DNA from 3 places in the Pseudonocardia sp. OZ21 genome. Region 3 is predicted to be linked to each of the others. Evidence: riboswitches for the same ligand, from Rfam matches in the RefSeq annotation. Region 3 holds a riboswitch; each other region holds the start of a gene.

Region 1 (5,523 bases), on a different contig from region 3:
CGGTCCCCGCCGGGCTGTAACATGGACCGCTGAGCGCCCGGCGTGAACGCAGGATCCCCCGCCGCCGGTGCGGACCGGAACAAGGCGAAGAAGAACTCGAGGCATTCGCGTGGCCAACATCAAGTCCCAGATCAAGCGGGTCAAGACCAACGAGAAGCGCCGCCAGCGCAACAAGTCGGTCAAGTCCGCCGTTCGCACCGCCGTGCGGCGTTTCCGCGAGGCTGCGGAGGCCGGCGACACCGAGAAGGCCACCGAGCTGCAGCGCGCCGCAGCCCGTGCGCTCGACAAGGCGGCCAGCAAGGGCGTCATCCACAAGAACCAGGCTGCCAACCGCAAGTCGTCGCTGTCCAAGCGCGTCGACGCGCTCTGACGAGGCCACACCTCCAGCCCACACGGCGCTGCCCTCTCGGGGGCAGCGCCGTTGTGTTGTGTCACGGCGCCCGCCCTCCGGCACCGCTCAGCGTGACTCGCGTGCCGCGCAGATCCGCAGTACCGCGCGTTCCAGCGCGTACCCCGCGTCGGCTGCCGCTCCCTTGACGTCGGCGTTCACCTCGGCCGCTGCGTCGAACGCGATCGCGAGCGACTCGGGCTGCCACGCCCGTACCTGGGCCTGCGCCTTGCGCACCTTCCACGGCGGCATCCCCAGGGTGCCCGCGAGCCGGTTGGGATCGCCCCGGCCGGCCGCACCCACCCTGGCCAGGGTGCGCACCCCGTCGGCCAGCGCGTCGGCCACCAGCACGGGCGCCACCCCGAGCACGAGCGCCCACCGCAACGCCTCCAGCGCCCCGGCCCGGTCGCCCGCCATCACCTTGTCGGCCACCGCGAAACCGGACGCCTCCGCGCGGCCCCGGTGGTAGCGGCGCACCGCCTGCTCGTCGACGGTGCCCCCGGTGTCGGCCACGAGCTGGCCCGCCGCGGCAGCGAGCTCCCGTAGGTCGGACCCGACCGCTTCGATCAGGACGCCCACCGCGGCGGGAGCGATGCGCCCACCGGCCCGTCGCACCTCGGAGCGTACGAAGTCGGCCCGCTCCTCGAAGCGGGTGATCCGGTTGCACGTGGTGACGACGGCGCCGCCCTTGCGCAGCGCGTCGGCCAGCCCCTTGTTGCGGGCGCCCCCCGCGTGCAGCACGACCAGGACGATGCCCTCGGCCGGGTCGGCCGACTGTTCGACGATCGCCGTGGCGAGCTCCTTGCCCACCTCGTGGGCGGCCTGCAGGACGATGACCCGGCCCTCGGCGAACAGCGACGGGCTCAGGTTGTCGGCGAGGTCGACCGGGGTGAGGTCGGCGGCCCGGTAGCGCCGCAGCTCGGCGCCGGGCTCACCGGCCCGCACCTCCGCGACGACCTGCTCGACCGCCCGCTCCACCAGCAGCTCCTCCTCGCCGAGGATGAGGCGCAGCGGCGCGGGCGGAGGGGGCGCGGACATGACGTCCATGCTCGCGCACGCCACCGACATTGCGTGACCCGGCTCCCAGAATCCGGACAGGACTTGGGGGGCAGTGGATCGTGACGTAACGTGGCTGACATCTGACGGCTGCTCGACCAGCCGCGGAACAACTTCACATGGCTCATCCAGAGGGGCAGAGGGAACGGCCCGGCGAAGCCCCGGCAACCGGCGATGCGCATCCGCGCTCGATCACGGTGCCAATTCCGACCCGCATGGTGCGGGGAAGATGAGGAGATCTTTCGATGACTCTGACTGCCTCCACGCGTCCCGACGGCGACGGATCCACCGCCGCCTACGACCTCGGGCCCGCACGCGCCCTCTCCTGTCGTGAGTGTGGCCACCAGATCCCGCTCGCGGCCGAGTTCGCCTGCCCGCAGTGCTTCGGCCCGCTCGAGGTCGACTACGACTTCGGCACCGTCACCCGCGAGTCCATCGAGGCCGGCCCGAAGTCGATCTGGCGCTACCGGCAGCTGCTGCCCGTGCCGTCCACCGTGCAGGAGCACCCCAACACCGAGCCCGGTCTCACCCGCCTGATCAAGGCCGACCGGCTGGGCGCCGCTCTGGGGCTGCGCAACCTCTGGGTGAAGGACGACACCGGCAACCCGACCCACTCGTTCAAGGACCGCGTGGTGGCCGTGGCGCTCGCCGCCGCCCGCGAGCTCGGGTTCTCGGTGCTCGCCTGCCCGTCCACGGGCAACCTCGCCAACGCCGTGGCCGCCGCCGCGGCCCGCGCCGGGTGGGACTCGGTCGTGCTCATCCCGTCGTCGCTCGAGCAGGCGAAGGTGCTCACCACCGCCGTGTACGACGGCACCCTGCTCGCCGTCGACGGCAACTACGACGACGTCAACCGGTTGGCCACCGAGCTCGCCGCCGAGCACGAGGACTGGGCGTTCGTCAACGTCAACGTGCGGCCGTACTACGCCGAGGGCTCCAAGACGCTGGGCTACGAGGTGGCCGAGCAGCTCGGCTGGCGGCTGCCGGAGCAGATCGTGGTGCCCGTGGCGTCGGGGTCGCAGCTCACCAAGGTCGACAAGGGTTTCACCGAGCTCGGCAAGCTGGGCCTGGTGGAGCCCACGCCCTACCGCGTGTTCGGGGCGCAGGCCACCGGCTGCTCCCCCGTGGCCAAGGCCTTCGAGGACGGGCACGACGTCGTGCAGCCGGTGCGCCCGGACACGATCGCCCGCTCGCTCGCGATCGGTAACCCGGCCGACGGCCCCTACGTCCTCGACGCGGTGCGCCGCACCGGCGGGGCCGTGGCGCACGTCAGCGACGCCGAGGTGGTCGACGGGATCCGGCTGCTCGCCCGCACCGAGGGCGTCTTCGCCGAGACCGCGGGCGGCGTCACGGTGGCCACCGCGAAGAAGCTCGTCGAGTCGGGCAAGCTCGACCCGGACGCCGAGACCGTGCTGCTGATCACCGGCGACGGGCTCAAGACCCTCGACGCGGTCGCCGGCCAGATCGGCCCCTCGGCCACGGTGCCCTCCACCAGCAAGGCCGTGCGCGAGGCGCTGGCGGCGCGCGGACTCTGAGGCCGGGGCGGCCCCCAGCTCCGTCACGAGGCGCTGGGGGCCGCTTCCTCCGGCTGCGCGTCCCGGATCGTGTGCCAGACCTTGCGCCTGCGCTGCTGTTCGGTGGGGTCGGCCACGGGGGCCGACGCGAGGAGCCGCTGGGTGTAGCGGTGGCGTGGCGCCTGCAGCACCTGGACGGCGCTCCCCTGCTCGACGATCCGCCCGCGGTGCATGACGCCGACCCGGGCCGCGAGTGCGCCGATCACGGCGAGGTCGTGCGAGATGAACAGACACGCGAACTTCAGCTGTTCCTGCAGGTCCCGGAACAGGTCGAGGATCCGGGCCTGCACGGAGACGTCGAGGGAGCTGGTGGGCTCGTCGGCGATCAGGAGGTCGGGGTTCAACGCGATCGACCTGGCGATGCCGACCCGTTGACGTTGGCCACCGGAGAGCTCGTGCGGGAACCGGTCGCGTGTCGAGGTCGGAAGCTGCGCGGCGTCGAGCAGGTCATCCACCCGGCGGCTCAGCTCGCTGCCGTGCAGGCAGGTGTGCAGGCGTAGCGGCTCGGCGACGCTGTCGCCGATGGTGGCTCGCGGGTTCAACGACGACGCGGGATCCTGGAAGACCATGCCGATCCGGCCGCGGGCACGCCGCAGGGCCTTGCCACGCAGCGCGGCGAGGTCGTCGCCGGAGAGCCGGATCGTGCCCCCCTCGGGACGCACCAGGCCGGTGATGGCCGAGGCGATCGTGCTCTTGCCCGAACCGGACTCGCCGACGAGTCCGAACACCTCTCCGGCGCCGACGTGCAGGCTCACCCCCTCCACGGCCGGCACGTCGAACCGCCCACGGTAGGTCACCCGCAGGTCGTCCACGGTCAGGATGCCGGTGCCTTCCTCCGGAGCGGCGGTCCGATCCGGCACCGGCGCGGGCTCGTCGACGACGACCGGCGCGGGGACCAGCGGTGCGGTGGGCAGGGACACCACGGCGTCGAGCAGGTGGCGGGTGTACTCCTCACGGGGCGCCGCGAACAACTGCGCGACGCTCGCCTCCTCCACCACCCGGCCCGCCCGCATCACGACGACCCGGTCGGCGAGGTCGGCGACCACGCCCATGTCGTGGGTGATGAGCAGGATCCCGATGCCGAGCCGGTCACGCAGGCCGCGCAGGAGGTCGAGGATCTCGGCCTGCACGGTCACGTCGAGCGCGGTGGTGGGCTCGTCGGCGATGAGCAGGGCGGGCTCGTTGGCGATCGCGATGGCGATCACCACCCGTTGCAGCTGACCGCCCGACAGCTCATGGGGATAGGAACGGGCCTTCCGCTCCGGGTCGGGCAGCCCGACCAGCGCCAGTAGCTCGAGCATGCGCTGACGGGCCGCCGCCCGCGTCAGCGAACGATGGGTCGTGATCGCCTCGAGCACCTGGGCGCCGATGCTCAGCACCGGGTTCAACGCGCTCATCGGCTCCTGGAAGACGAAGCCGACCTCGTTGCCACGGACGGTCCGCAACTGCTCCGCGTCGAGGGCGATCAGCTCACGTCCGCGCAGCAGCGCCGAGCCGGACACCGTGGCGGTGTCCGGCAGCAGCCCGAGCAGGGACATCGCGGTGACCGTCTTCCCCGAGCCCGACTCACCGACGACGGCCACCACCTCGCCGGTTCCCACCGAGTAGCTGACCTCCGTCACGGCGGGGGTCGACCGGCCTGCGGAGCCGAAGGACACCGAGATCTCCCGCACCTCCAGCAAGGGAAGCGCGGTCACGGCGTGATGCCCGCCTTGAGGTAGTTGGGATAGGCCGGGAAGTCGGCCACGAAGAAGTTGCCCACCTTGGAGCCGCGCAGGAACGAGTTGCGCGTGTAGATCAGTGGCACGACGGGGCTGTCCTGCATGATCCGGCGGTCCACCGCGGCCCACTTGCGTCCGGCCTCGACCGGGTCCACCGTGGCCTGCGCATCGGCGATCATGGCGTCCACCTCGGCGTTGGAGTACCGGGAGATGTTGTAGCCGCCGTTGCCGATCTCGCCGGACGCGAAGAGCGGCTGGATGTTGCCGTTCGGGCTCGGGAAGTCGGGCTGCCAGCTGAAGTAGGCCAGGTCGTAGTTCGCCTCCGCGCCCGTGACCTCCGCGTTGAACGCGTCGGAGTCCAGCGGCCGGATCGACACCTGGATGCCTGCCCTGGCGAGTGCGGCGCCGAGCGCCTGTGCCCGGTCCGCCCCGCCGTTGGAGGTGCTCACCAGCAGGCTCAGAGCGGGCAGGCCATCGGGATGGCCGGCGGCCGCGAGCATCTGCTTGGCCTTCTCCGGATCGCCGGCCGGCTGCGTCGGGTAGAGGTCGTAGGTCTCCCGGCCCGCGATGCCGGGCGTGATCAAGGTGGTGGCAACCTCACCGGCGAGGGCGGCCGAGCCGGCGGACGCCACCTGGAAGGCGCTGCGGTCCACCGCGTACTGGAACGCCGTGCGCACCGCGGGATCGGCCAGCGGGCCCTTCTGGGTGTTCAGCACCAGCATGGCCAGCGCGCCGGCGTTCGAGGTGACCACCCGCTGCTTGACGGCCGGGTTGCTCTCCAGCTGGG
Region 2 (5,523 bases), on a different contig from region 3:
CCACACGGGCTGCATGAGGCCGTAGGCCAGGAAGTACGCGCTCGCGACGCCGGCGACGGCCGACAGGGGCGCCTTCATGTCGAGACCGATCACCACGAGGAGGGGGGCGATGGCGAAGCGGTCGACCGTGCTGGTCAAGGCAGCCAGCTGCAGCAACCGCAGCCGACCCCGCTCCCCCACGCCGGGGCGCGTCTCCGTGCTCACCGATAGACCATGGTCCGTCGCGCTCGCTCGCGCTGCACGAAACGCGGTGAGAACGGTCACTCCGGGGGTTTCGGGGCGTCGCTCCCGGCCGTCCGATCGGTGCCTCCTGCGCCGATGAATCCGGTGGTCCGGGCCGTCACTACGGTGTGCGGATGCGACGGACGATCTTCGGGCTCATCGCGGTGCTGTTCCTCGCCGCATGTTCCGCGCCCGCGGCGGAGACACCGCCGGACATCAGCGGTGACTGGCACGGCAGCATCCAGACCCCCGGGGCGCCGCTGCAGTTCGGGGTGAGCCTGGCGGGCGACGGCGGCACCTTCGACCTCCCGGCCCAGGGACTGCGCGCCCTCGCACTGCACGACGTGCGGCTCGACGGCCAGGCGGTCACGTTCCGGCTGCCCGACGTCCCGGGCGGGGCCACGTTCGACGGCACGCTGAGCGCCGCCGGGACGATCAGCGGGAGCTACAGCCAGGGCGGCCAGACCGTCCCGTTCACGCTGTCCCGCGGCGCCCTGCCCACTCCGGGCCGACCGCAGGAGCCGAAGCCGCCCTTCCCGTACCGCAGCGAGGAGGTGACGTACCCGAGCGGCGACCTGACCATGGCCGGGACGCTCACCCTGCCGTCCGCCGGTGGACCCTTCGCCACCGTCCTGATGATCACCGGGAGCGGCGCGCAGGACCGCGACGAGACCATCGCCGGACACCGGCCGTTCCTGCTGCTCGCCGACACGCTCACGCGCGCCGGGTACGCCGTGCTGCGGGTGGACGACCGGGGCGTGGGGGGCTCGACCGGCGATCTGCAGCAGGCGAGCTACGAGGACCTGACCGGCGATGCGCTCGCCGGGCTCGCGTTCCTGCGCAGCCGCCCCGAGATCGATCCCACGCGGATCGGGCTGTTCGGGCACAGCGAAGGCGGCTACCTCGCCCCGCTGGTGGCACAGCAGCCGGGCGCCGGTGTGGCGTTCGTCATGCTGATGGCGGCCCCCGCCGTCTCGGGCGAGGAGGTGCTCGTCCTGCAGAACCGCTTGCTCTTCCAGCAGGCGGGCGCCCCGCCGGAGCAGGTCCAGGCCCAGATCGACTACGTGCGCAAGCTCAGCGGGATGCTGCGGGCCGGGGACTACGACAGGGCCCGGCAGCTCGCCAGGGACCGGGTCAGCGCGCAGACCGCGGCTCTGCCGGAGGACCAGCGCCCGACGCCGGAGGAGACCGAGGCGCAACTGCCCGCCACCCCGGCCTACCGCGCCGTCCTCACCTACGACCCCGCCCCCGCGCTGCGGGCGCTGCGGGTGCCGGTGCTGGCGTTCTACGGTGGCAAGGATCTCCAGGTGCCGCCGACGCAGAGCGAGCCGGCGCTGCGGACGCTGCTCGCCGGCGATCCCGACACGACGATCCGGACGTTCCCGGCGCTGAACCACCTCATGCAGCCGGCCGCCACAGGCGCGATCACCGAGTACTCGACGATCGAGACGACCGTGTCGCCGGAGGTGCTCGAGCTCGTCTCCGGATGGATGCGGGAGCGCTTCTGAGATCGGAGTCTCCGCACGTCGGAGCCGTGATGGCGGGTGGGTGAAGCGCTGCCGGCACGACCCCGCCCGCGGCACTGCGGAGATCGGGATCCGTCAGGTCGTCGAGGCCGAGCGGCGGCGCGCTCAGGCCGCGGGCGAGCGGTGGCGGCTCGTCCCACCGCCGAGCCCCGCCGCTGCCCGCACCGACCTCCCGTGGCGGGCAGCGGTCCCGGCAGGCGGCCGGGAGGGCGGCTTGACGATCGGTCGGCGGCCGTCGTAACGTCCACGCCAGGTCATGAGTGCCAGCGTCAAGCCCCGGCTCGCTGGCCGGCAACCCTCCTCCGCGGCGGGGTGCTCCGGGTGACGACCAGGCTGCCGGGCGGGGTGTCCGGTGGCAAGCGCGGACCCGCCTGCGATGCCGGGTCCCCTTCCCCAGGAGACCGCCATGACGCTCGTGCTCGCCCGTTCCGATGCCGCCCGCGCCGCCGCCCTGCCCGACGTGGTGGGAGCCGACCTCCAGGTGCCGCTGGTCACCGGCGGGAACATCACCTACGCGAACCTCGACCTCGCCGCCAGCGCACCGGCGCTGCAGTCCGTGGCCGCCCACGTCGCCGAGCTGTTGCCGTACTACGCGTCGGTGCACCGCGGTGCCGGTTACGCGTCCCAGGTGAGCACCGCGCTGCTGGAGTCGGCGCGCGTCACGGTCGGCGAGTTCGTCGGGGCGCGCGGCGACGACGTGGTGGTGTTCACGCGCAACACCACCGACGCGCTGAACCTGCTCGCCGGTTGCGTCCCGGGCGCGGTCCTCTGTCTGGACGTGGAGCACCACGCGAACCAGCTGCCGTGGAAGTCGGGCTCCCACCGCGTGCTGCGGGTGGCCGAGACCGTGGAGCAGACCCTCGCCGACCTGGAGGCCGCGCTGGCGTCGGCGCCGGTGGCGCTGCTGGCGGTCACCGGGGCGTCCAACGTGACCGGTGAGACGCTGCCGCTGGCGCGCCTCGTCGACATCGCGCACCGGGCGGGCGCCCGGATCGTGGTGGACGCGGCCCAGCTCGCACCGCACCGGCGGATCGACCTCGCGGCCACCGGCATCGACTACGTGGCGCTGTCGGGCCACAAGCTCTACGCGCCCTACGGCGCGGGCGCGATCGTCGGCAGGCGTGACTGGCTCGACGAGGGCACGCCGTACCTCGCGGGCGGCGGCGCGGTGCGGGAGGTGCGGATCGACCGCACGGTCTGGGCGGCCGCGCCCCACCGCCACGAGGGCGGCACCCCCAACGTGGTCGGTGCAGCGGCGCTCGCGCAGGCCTGCCGCACGCTCGCACCGCTGCTCGACGGGGCCGCCCACGCGCACGAGAAGGCGCTGTCGGAACGGCTCGCGGCCGGGCTGGCCACGGTGCCCGGCCTTCGGACGCTGCGGATCTGGCCCGACAGCACCGACCGGGTCGCCGTCCACAGCTTCACCCTCCCGGACCGGCCCGCCGGTCTGGTCGCTGCCTACCTGTCCGCCGAGCACGGGATCGGCGTCCGCGACGGGCGCTTCTGCGCCCACCCCCTGCTGCTCAAGCTCTGCGGGGAGAGCGGTGAGGCGCTGCGTGCGAGCATCGGGATCAGCACCACGGAGGAGCACGTGGACCGGCTGGTGGCGGCGCTGCGGCAGCTCACGACGTGTGGCGCCCGCTGGACGTACGGAGTGGTCGACGGGCGGTGGGTGCCCACGCCGGACCCGCGCGACCACGATCCGCTCGGTGTCATCGGCGCCCTGGTGCTCGGGACCGGTGCCTCCGCCTGCAGTTCCGACTGAGCGCGAGATCTGACGTCCTCGAACCCGGCCGCCACGGTGAAGTTGGACAGGCATACCTAACTTACCGTTATCCTCCTCCTCGATCATCTGTCCCAGGGGGAGGGAGCGCTGGATGCGCGTCGTCGTGTTCGGCTACATGACGTGGGGCCACCGGACGTTGGACGCGGTGCTTGCGGCCGGGCACGACGTCCCACTGGTCGTCACGCACCCGGAGAGCGACAACCCGTACGAGACGATCTTCAACGACTCGGTGGCCGAGCTCGCCGCCAAGCACGGCATCCCGGTGCTGGTGCGCAACCGCGCCGACGACGAGGAGGTCGTCGAGCGGGTGCGGGCCGCGCGCGCCGACGCGATGGTGGTGGCCAACTGGCGCACGTGGCTGTCGCCCACCGTCTTCTCGCTCCCCCGGCTCGGCACGCTCAACGTGCACGACGCGTTGCTGCCCGCCTACGCGGGCTTCGCGCCGCTGAACTGGGCGCTGATCAACGGTGAGCCGGAGGTCGGGGTCACCGCGCACATGATGAACGGCGAGTTCGACGCCGGGGACATCGTCGCGCAGTGGGCCACCCCGGTCGGCGCCGACGACACCGTGGTGGACCTGTTCGAGCGCACCCTGGCCATGTTCGGGCCGATCACCGTGGACGCGCTGGAGCAACTGGCCACCGGGCGCACCGACTGGCAGCCGCAGGACCGCAGCCGAGCGAGCTACTTCCACCGCCGCAGCGACGAGGACAACCGGATCGACTGGAGCTGGCCCGCGAGGGACATCGCCAACCTGGTGCGCGCGCAGGTGGACCCCTACCCCAACGCGTACTGCTTCCACGGGAGCACCCGGCTGCGGGTGCTCGCCGCGGGCGTCACCGACACTCCGTACGGCGGGACACCCGGACGCATCTTCGTCCGCGACGGTGCCGGCGGGGTCGTGGTGGTGACGGGCGCCGACGCGCGGCACGGGCGCAACCCGGGCCTGGTGGTCCACCGGGTCCGCACCGACGACGGCCAGGACGTCGCGGCCACGGAGTACTTCACGCGGATGGGCGGCTACCTCACCTCCCACCCCACCCCCTAGTGCGGCGGCACTAGCCGGGCTCCCCCCGACGCTTCCGGTACAGCACCACCGCGAGGTCGCCGAGAGCGATGACGGCCACCACGACCATCACCCACCCCAGCACCGGAAGCCCGGCGGCGAACCCCAGCCACGCCGCTCCGCCGGCGAAGACGAGCCCGAACACCGCAAGCACGGCGCGCAGCGTCAGCGCGCTCCGGGCAGGTGCCGCACCGCCCACCCCGGAGGTGGGGTCGTGGTACCCGGGCAGGCCACGTTCGTAGTCGGAACGCTGGCGACGGGGCTCATCGGGGGCCATGAGCCAGGGGTACCCCCGCCCGGGCAGCCGTGCACGGATTCACGGGGCCGATTCGTCCGGGAGCCGATGCCTCGCCGATCCGGTGGTCCCCGACCCCTCGGCTTCGGCGACCGACAGCTCGGAAGGCTCGGCAGGCTGCGACACCGGCGGCCCGGCAGGCGGGGCGACCGACAGCTCGGGAGGCTGGGACGCCGCCGGCTCGGCGTGCGGGATGCGGTGGCGGAGCAGCACCCGGCTCCCCCGGCCGTCGAAGTGGATGAGCACGGACTCCGACATCCGGTTCATCAGCGGGATGCCGTGGCCACCCTGCGCCGACTGCTCGACGGGCGGGCGCCAGCTCCCGTGGTCGACCACCTCGATGCTGAGCGTGCCCGGCTCGGTCCACAGGGTCAGCTCGACCGCGCCGGACTCGTCGGGGCCGTAGGCGTGCCGCACCGCGTTGGCGGCCGCCTCGTCCACCGCGAGCACGACGTCGGCGACCTCGTCCTCGGTCAACGCGAGCGGGGCGAGCCAGCTGCCCAGCTCCCGTCGGATCAGGACCAGCTGTTCCGGGTCGGCAGGCCAGCTCCGGTGCACGAACTCGACGTGCCCGGGGGGGTCCTGATCCATGATCCTCGCTCTCCACGCTCGGCCCCGACCTCGTTCC
Region 3 (5,523 bases):
ACGAAGTCGGTGGCCGCCGCGCTGTCGGCCACCGCGCTCCGCAGTACACCCAGGTCGATCCCGGCGCGCTTGCCGATCAGAAGAGCCTCCGCGGTGGCCACGGCCTGACCGAACCACAACAGGTTGACCAGCAGCTTCGTCGTGTACCCGGCGCCGTGGCCACCGACGTGGACGATGCGCTGCGGATCACCGACGGCCTCGAGCACCGAGCGGTGCCGTTCGAGGACCTCGATCTCTCCCCCCACGAACAGCTTCAGTGACCCGTCCTCGGCGGCGGGGACACCACCGCCGACCGGCGCCTCGAGGACATCGACGCCACGGGCGAGGGCCTGCACCCGGATCGGCCCGGCCGAAGCGGCCGCGCTGCTGGTCATGTCGATCCACGTGGCACCGGCGGGCAGCGCCCGGAGGGCGCCGCCCGCACCCGTCATCGCCTCCACCACCTCGGGAGGACCGGGCAACATCGTGATCAGGACGTCGGCTGCCGCAGCGGCCTCGGCCACCGTGCCGACCCACCGCGCCCCGCACGCCACGACCTTCGCCTCCAGCTCCGGCCGTAGGTCGTGGGCCACGACCACGTGGCCCGCTCGTACCAGGTTGGCGACCATCGGCAGACCCATCCGGCCCGTACCCAGAAATCCGATCACTCGTACAGGATCGGTCATGCCGGCACGTGTTGGATGGGGTTGCCGGAAAGAGGCCTTCTCCGTGCGGACCGAGGAGCGTTCATGACCACGACCGATGCTGCGGCCGGCTTCCCCCGCGTGCCCCCCCACCCGGGCGCCGATGCCCGGCTGCTCGCCGACTTCGTCGACCTCTCGGCCATCGGGGCCACCGCGGCAGGGGGCGTCGAGCGCCAGGCCGCCACCCCGGAGGACGGCCGCAGCCGTGCCTGGCTCGCGGCGTGGCTGACCGAGCGCGGGTTCACCGTCGTGCACGACCGGGTCGGCAACATGTTCGGCCTCTACGAGTTCGTACCCGGCGCGCCCTTCGTCCTCGCCGGTTCACACCTCGACAGCCAGCCGAGGGGCGGCCGCTTCGACGGCGCCTACGGCGTGCTGGCCGCGGCGCATGCCGCCGACCGCCTGCGCGTCCACTACCGCGACTCGGGTGAGACGCCGCGGTTCAACATCGGCGTCGTGAACTGGTTCAACGAGGAGGGCAGCCGCTTCAAGCCCTCGATGATGGGCAGTGCGGTGTTCACCGGAGCCATGCCCCTGGCGACCGCCCTCGACACCCCCGACGCCGCGGGCGTGACGGTCCGCGACGCGCTCGAGGCGATCGACGGCCTGGGCGAGACGGACGTCTTCGGCACCTCCCGGGAGGTGTGCTCCTACGCGGAGATCCACATCGAGCAGGGCCGCGAGCTCGACAAGACCGGCACCACGCTCGGGCTCGTCGACGCGACGTGGGCCGCGAACAAGTACGAGATCGCGGTCATCGGGTCCCAGGCCCACACCGGCGCCACCGCAATGGCCGACCGTCGGGACGCCCTGTACGGCGCGGCGCTCGCCGTGGTCGCGGTACGGGAGCTCGCCGACCGGTTCGGCGAGGAGCTGCACACCTCGTGCGGGCAGCTGACCGTGTTGCCCAACTCCCCCGTGGTCGTCGCCCGCGAGGTGCACATGCACCTCGACCTCCGCTCGCCGTCGGACGACCTGCTCGCGGAGGCGGACGCCCTGCTCCGCCGGCAGTTCGCCGAGATCGAGGTGAAGGCCGACGTCGAGATCGAGCGCCGGTTCGCCCACACCTGGAAGGGCCACCTCTACCAGCCGGAGGGGGTGGAACTGGCGCGCACGGTGGCCGAGGACCTCGGCGTCTCGTCCATGATCGTGCGCACCCGGGCGGGCCACGACTCCACCAACATGAAGGACGTCGTCCCCACCGTCATGCTGTTCATCCCGAGCGTCGAGGGCATCTCCCACGCCGAGGCGGAGTTCACCCGCGACGAGGACCTCTGTTCCGGCGTGGACGTCCTCACCGAGACCCTCGCCCGCATGCTCGACGGTGCCCTCACCCCACCCTGAGCGTGGGGGTCAGGAGGCGAAGCGGAGGACGGCGAGCACGAGGGACAGCACGCCCAGCACCAGCGCCGGGACGAACTGCTCCTTGCGGCGGACGTGGACGACCACGGCGCCCGCCATCACGAGCGCGAGCCCGACCGCCGCGATCGGTGTGAGGACCGGAGCGACGTCCAGGACCCAGGGCAGGATCAGGCCGATCGCCCCGACGATCTCGAGCGCACCGATGGCCTTGATCGCGCCGCCGGAGAAGTCCTCCGCGTAGCCCATGCCTGCGGACACCAGTGCCGGCTTCGGACGCACGACCTTCATCACGCCCGAGCCCAGGAAGGCGACGGCGAGCACGATCTGCAGGATCCAGGCGACGACGTTCATCAAGACTCCCGAGTGAACAGCCCGGCGACGCCGGGCTCGGCACCGGAGAACCTAGACGGGAACGCATGAACGTTGAAGTATTTTGGTGATATGTCATCATACCGTGATCTACCAGTGGCTCACCCGGCCTCCTCACGGGGCCGCGGAAGAACGAGCCCGTAGTCGCCGCGGTGGAACAGCAGCGCCGGGACGTACGGGATCGCTGCCATGACTGTCCTCTCACGACACCGGACGGCAGGGACCCCCGGAACGGGTGGCCGAAAGGCCGGGGTGGATCAGCGACATCGATCCTGGCGTCAGCACCCGGCACCGTGAGGTACGGGGTTGCTGCGGCTTCGACGAGCCAGGTCCCTCGGCCGCTCTGGATGGACGACCATGAGCTGATCACGTGCAACGCTGTGCGTGATCAGGAATAGCCGGCCTCCGGTGGTGGGTTTGCCGAGCATGACGACCGGACAATTCGACCCGCACACGCTGCTCGCCGATGCCCGCCTCGGGGTCCTCGCGACGATCAAGTCGGACGGCCGCCCCCAGCTCTCCCCCGTCACGCCGTTGTACGACCGGGACGCCGGTGTCCTCTACGTGTCGATGACCGACGGGCGCGCCAAGACGGCGAACCTGCGCCGGGACCCACGGGCCGCGCTCGAGGTCACCAGCTCGGACGGCTGGGCCTGGGCCACCGCCGAGGGCACGGCCACCCTCACCGGCCCGGGAACCGACCCGGACGGCGCCGAGGTCCAGGCGTTGGTGGACTACTACCGCAAGGCCGCGGGCGAGCACCCGAACTGGGACGAGTACCGGTCGGTCATGGTGTCCGACCGCAGGGTGCTGATGGCGCTGACCGTCGAGAAGGTGTACGGCGCCAAGCTCCGCTGACCCCCGCCTGGCTCTCCATCCAGACGATCGTGCGAACGAGGCCCTCCTCGATCGGCAGTCTCCTGACACCGGGGAACAGCCGCTGCACCCGGGCTGCGGACGACGCGCAGTGGCGGACCTCCCCGCTACGGGCCGCGCGGTGTTCGACGGCGAGCCGCCGGCCGAGCAGGTCGGACAGCACCGCGATGAGCTCGTTGATCGTGGTGGGGGTGCCGACCGCCAGGTTCACCGCTCCGTCCGAGGAGCGCTGCAGCGCACTGCGCGCGAGGACCTCCACGGCGGACTCGACGAAGGTGAGCTCCCGGCTCTGCTCGCCGTCACCGTGGACGATCAGTGGGTCCCCCCGCAGCGCGGCGGCGACGAGCGCCGGTACGACGGCCGGGAGCGCGCGGTCCGGGTACTGCCACGGGCCGTAGGTCGTGGAGAAGCGGAACGCCGTGCACCGCAGCCCGTACCAGGACCGGTAGGCGAACGCGTAGGACTCCGCCGCCAGCTTCCCGGCCGCGAACGGAGTAGCGGGGAGGCAGACCAGATCCTCCGACCTGGGCAGGGTGGGGTTGTGCCCGTACACGGAACTCGAGGACGCGAGAACCACCTGGGCGTCGACTTCCCTGGCGACGTCGAGTACGGCGAGGGTGCCCGTCACGTTGACGTCGTGGCAGCGCCGCACGGCACCATCGGCCTCGGGCACCGCGGCCGCGAGATGGACGATCGACGAGGCGCCGTCGCACGCCCTCCGCAGCGCCTCCTCCTGGAGGATCGACGCCACCCGGACGTCGACGGGCACGCCGTGCAGGTGGTCGAGCCGCCCGGAGCTGAGATCGTCGACCACGACGACCTCCACATCGGCCTGCCTGGTCAGTAGGCGGCAGAGGTTGGCTCCGACGAAGCCCGCCCCACCGGTCACCACGATCTTCATCGGCTGGCCTCCAGAAGCACGGTCCGCCCGGGCGTCACCACCCCGGCCCACCGATGGCCTCGGTCGGACACCCACCTTGCCGGTGACTTCGGCACGGCAACGTGGGAGAAGATGGGATGGATCGGAGTAGTGGATGCCGGTGTGTCGGCGCAGAAGCGCTCGATCACGGTGAACCACCCGAGGACCTGGGGCCCGGCGTCGTTCTATATACGAAACGTACCGTATCTCAACCCGTACGACCATCAGCCAGTCAGGTTTCGACCACCCGAGCGGCGGAAGGAATATTCACTTTCTGCGACCGCGCCCGCGCATCGTGACGCCAAAGCTCAAGAGCGGAGAGAAAAACGTTCGCGCCGCGCACTTCGGCGACTCTCCGAAATCAGCGTCATACGATCACCGCTGACGTCGAGCGTTCCTTGACAGGACACGATCATCGACTGCAGTTCCGCGGTCCCGAAGGGACGGCCGGCGTGCCACGCGAGGGTGGCCGCGTTCACCCGCAGCGTCCCATGAGCCCAGACCTGCACGCGTTCCCCGTGGTCGACGACCTGCAGTTCGACGTCGGCATTGTCGTCACGGACCGCACAGAGCACATGGTCGACCAGGCCGCCACCGGCGCGGAGGACGATCCCGACCAGGTCGGGCGCCGCGACGAGCCCCGGACGTGCGTCAGGTACCGGCACAGGAATCGCCCCACTTCCGGAGATCGCCGATCTACAATTCACCGGGGGCTGGGGTGCCGGGCGAATTTTCGGCCCGGAACCGTGACGATAGGCGGAAGAAACAGCACGTGCAACGTCGTCCACTCGGCAGGAAATAACGTTGCCGGGAGTTCAGACGGATCCGGTCTCCGAGACGCGCCGGGGCAGCTCGCCGTCGAGGAGAAGGCCGAGAAGCCGGTCCACGACGTGCTCGGTCGACCGACGGCACAGCACGCGGTAGAGAAGCGTGCCGGCGTAGATGTCCTGAAGGAGCCCGGCGTCGATGTCGGCGGGCAGGTCACCGCGCTCGGCCGCACCCTCGATCATCTTCTCGAAGGCCTCTCGGCCGGCCTGGAACAGGTCCACCGGACCGGCACCGCCCGGGGAGTCCTGCAGCAGATCGCCGGCCAGCGCGAGGAGGGTGGTGGCCAGCGGGGCCCGCAGGTCCAGGCGCATCGCCTCCATGGCGGCACGGGCGTCGGCCCGGATGTCACCCGTGGGCTGCGGCTGCTCCGCCGCGCCGGCGTCCACGGCCTCGAGCACGAGCGCACTCTTCGACGGCCACCACCGGTAGACGGTGGTCTTCCCGACGCCGGCCCTGGCCGCCACGCCTTCCACCGTCAGCCGGAAG

What was found. Region 3 has a riboswitch for S-adenosylmethionine ahead of AC5L35_RS31390 (DoxX family protein). Riboswitches for the same ligand answer to the same signal wherever they lie in the genome.
Region 1: another riboswitch for S-adenosylmethionine. It lies ahead of thrC (threonine synthase); the one in region 3 lies ahead of AC5L35_RS31390 (DoxX family protein).
Region 2: another riboswitch for S-adenosylmethionine. It lies ahead of AC5L35_RS34915 (aminotransferase class V-fold PLP-dependent enzyme); the one in region 3 lies ahead of AC5L35_RS31390 (DoxX family protein).

The regions. Positions count from the first base shown of each region.
Region 1 is NZ_JCADBN010000011.1:33,728-39,250, forward strand. It holds gene rpsT (30S ribosomal protein S20) at 110-370, shown strand; gene holA (DNA polymerase III subunit delta) at 458-1,426, opposite strand; SAM riboswitch class I at 1,566-1,680, shown strand; gene thrC (threonine synthase) at 1,690-2,976, shown strand; gene AC5L35_RS24025 (ABC transporter ATP-binding protein) at 3,000-4,712, opposite strand; gene AC5L35_RS24030 (ABC transporter substrate-binding protein) at 4,709-5,523, opposite strand, start outside.
Region 2 is NZ_JCADBN010000026.1:1,056-6,578, forward strand. It holds gene AC5L35_RS34905 (MFS transporter) at 1-204, opposite strand, end outside; gene AC5L35_RS34910 (alpha/beta hydrolase family protein) at 357-1,730, shown strand; SAM riboswitch class IV at 2,001-2,116, shown strand; gene AC5L35_RS34915 (aminotransferase class V-fold PLP-dependent enzyme) at 2,155-3,513, shown strand; gene AC5L35_RS34920 (methionyl-tRNA formyltransferase) at 3,626-4,582, shown strand; gene AC5L35_RS34925 (DUF6343 family protein) at 4,593-4,877, opposite strand; gene AC5L35_RS34930 (ATP-binding protein) at 4,917-5,486, opposite strand.
Region 3 is NZ_JCADBN010000018.1:103,879-109,401, forward strand. It holds gene AC5L35_RS31380 (NAD(P)-dependent oxidoreductase) at 1-647, opposite strand, end outside; gene AC5L35_RS31385 (M20 family metallo-hydrolase) at 729-2,027, shown strand; gene AC5L35_RS31390 (DoxX family protein) at 2,037-2,396, opposite strand; SAM riboswitch class I at 2,679-2,768, opposite strand; gene AC5L35_RS31395 (PPOX class F420-dependent oxidoreductase) at 2,841-3,272, shown strand; gene AC5L35_RS31400 (NAD-dependent epimerase/dehydratase family protein) at 3,202-4,191, opposite strand; gene AC5L35_RS31405 (MmoB/DmpM family protein) at 4,518-4,997, opposite strand; gene AC5L35_RS31410 (TetR/AcrR family transcriptional regulator) at 5,025-5,523, opposite strand, start outside.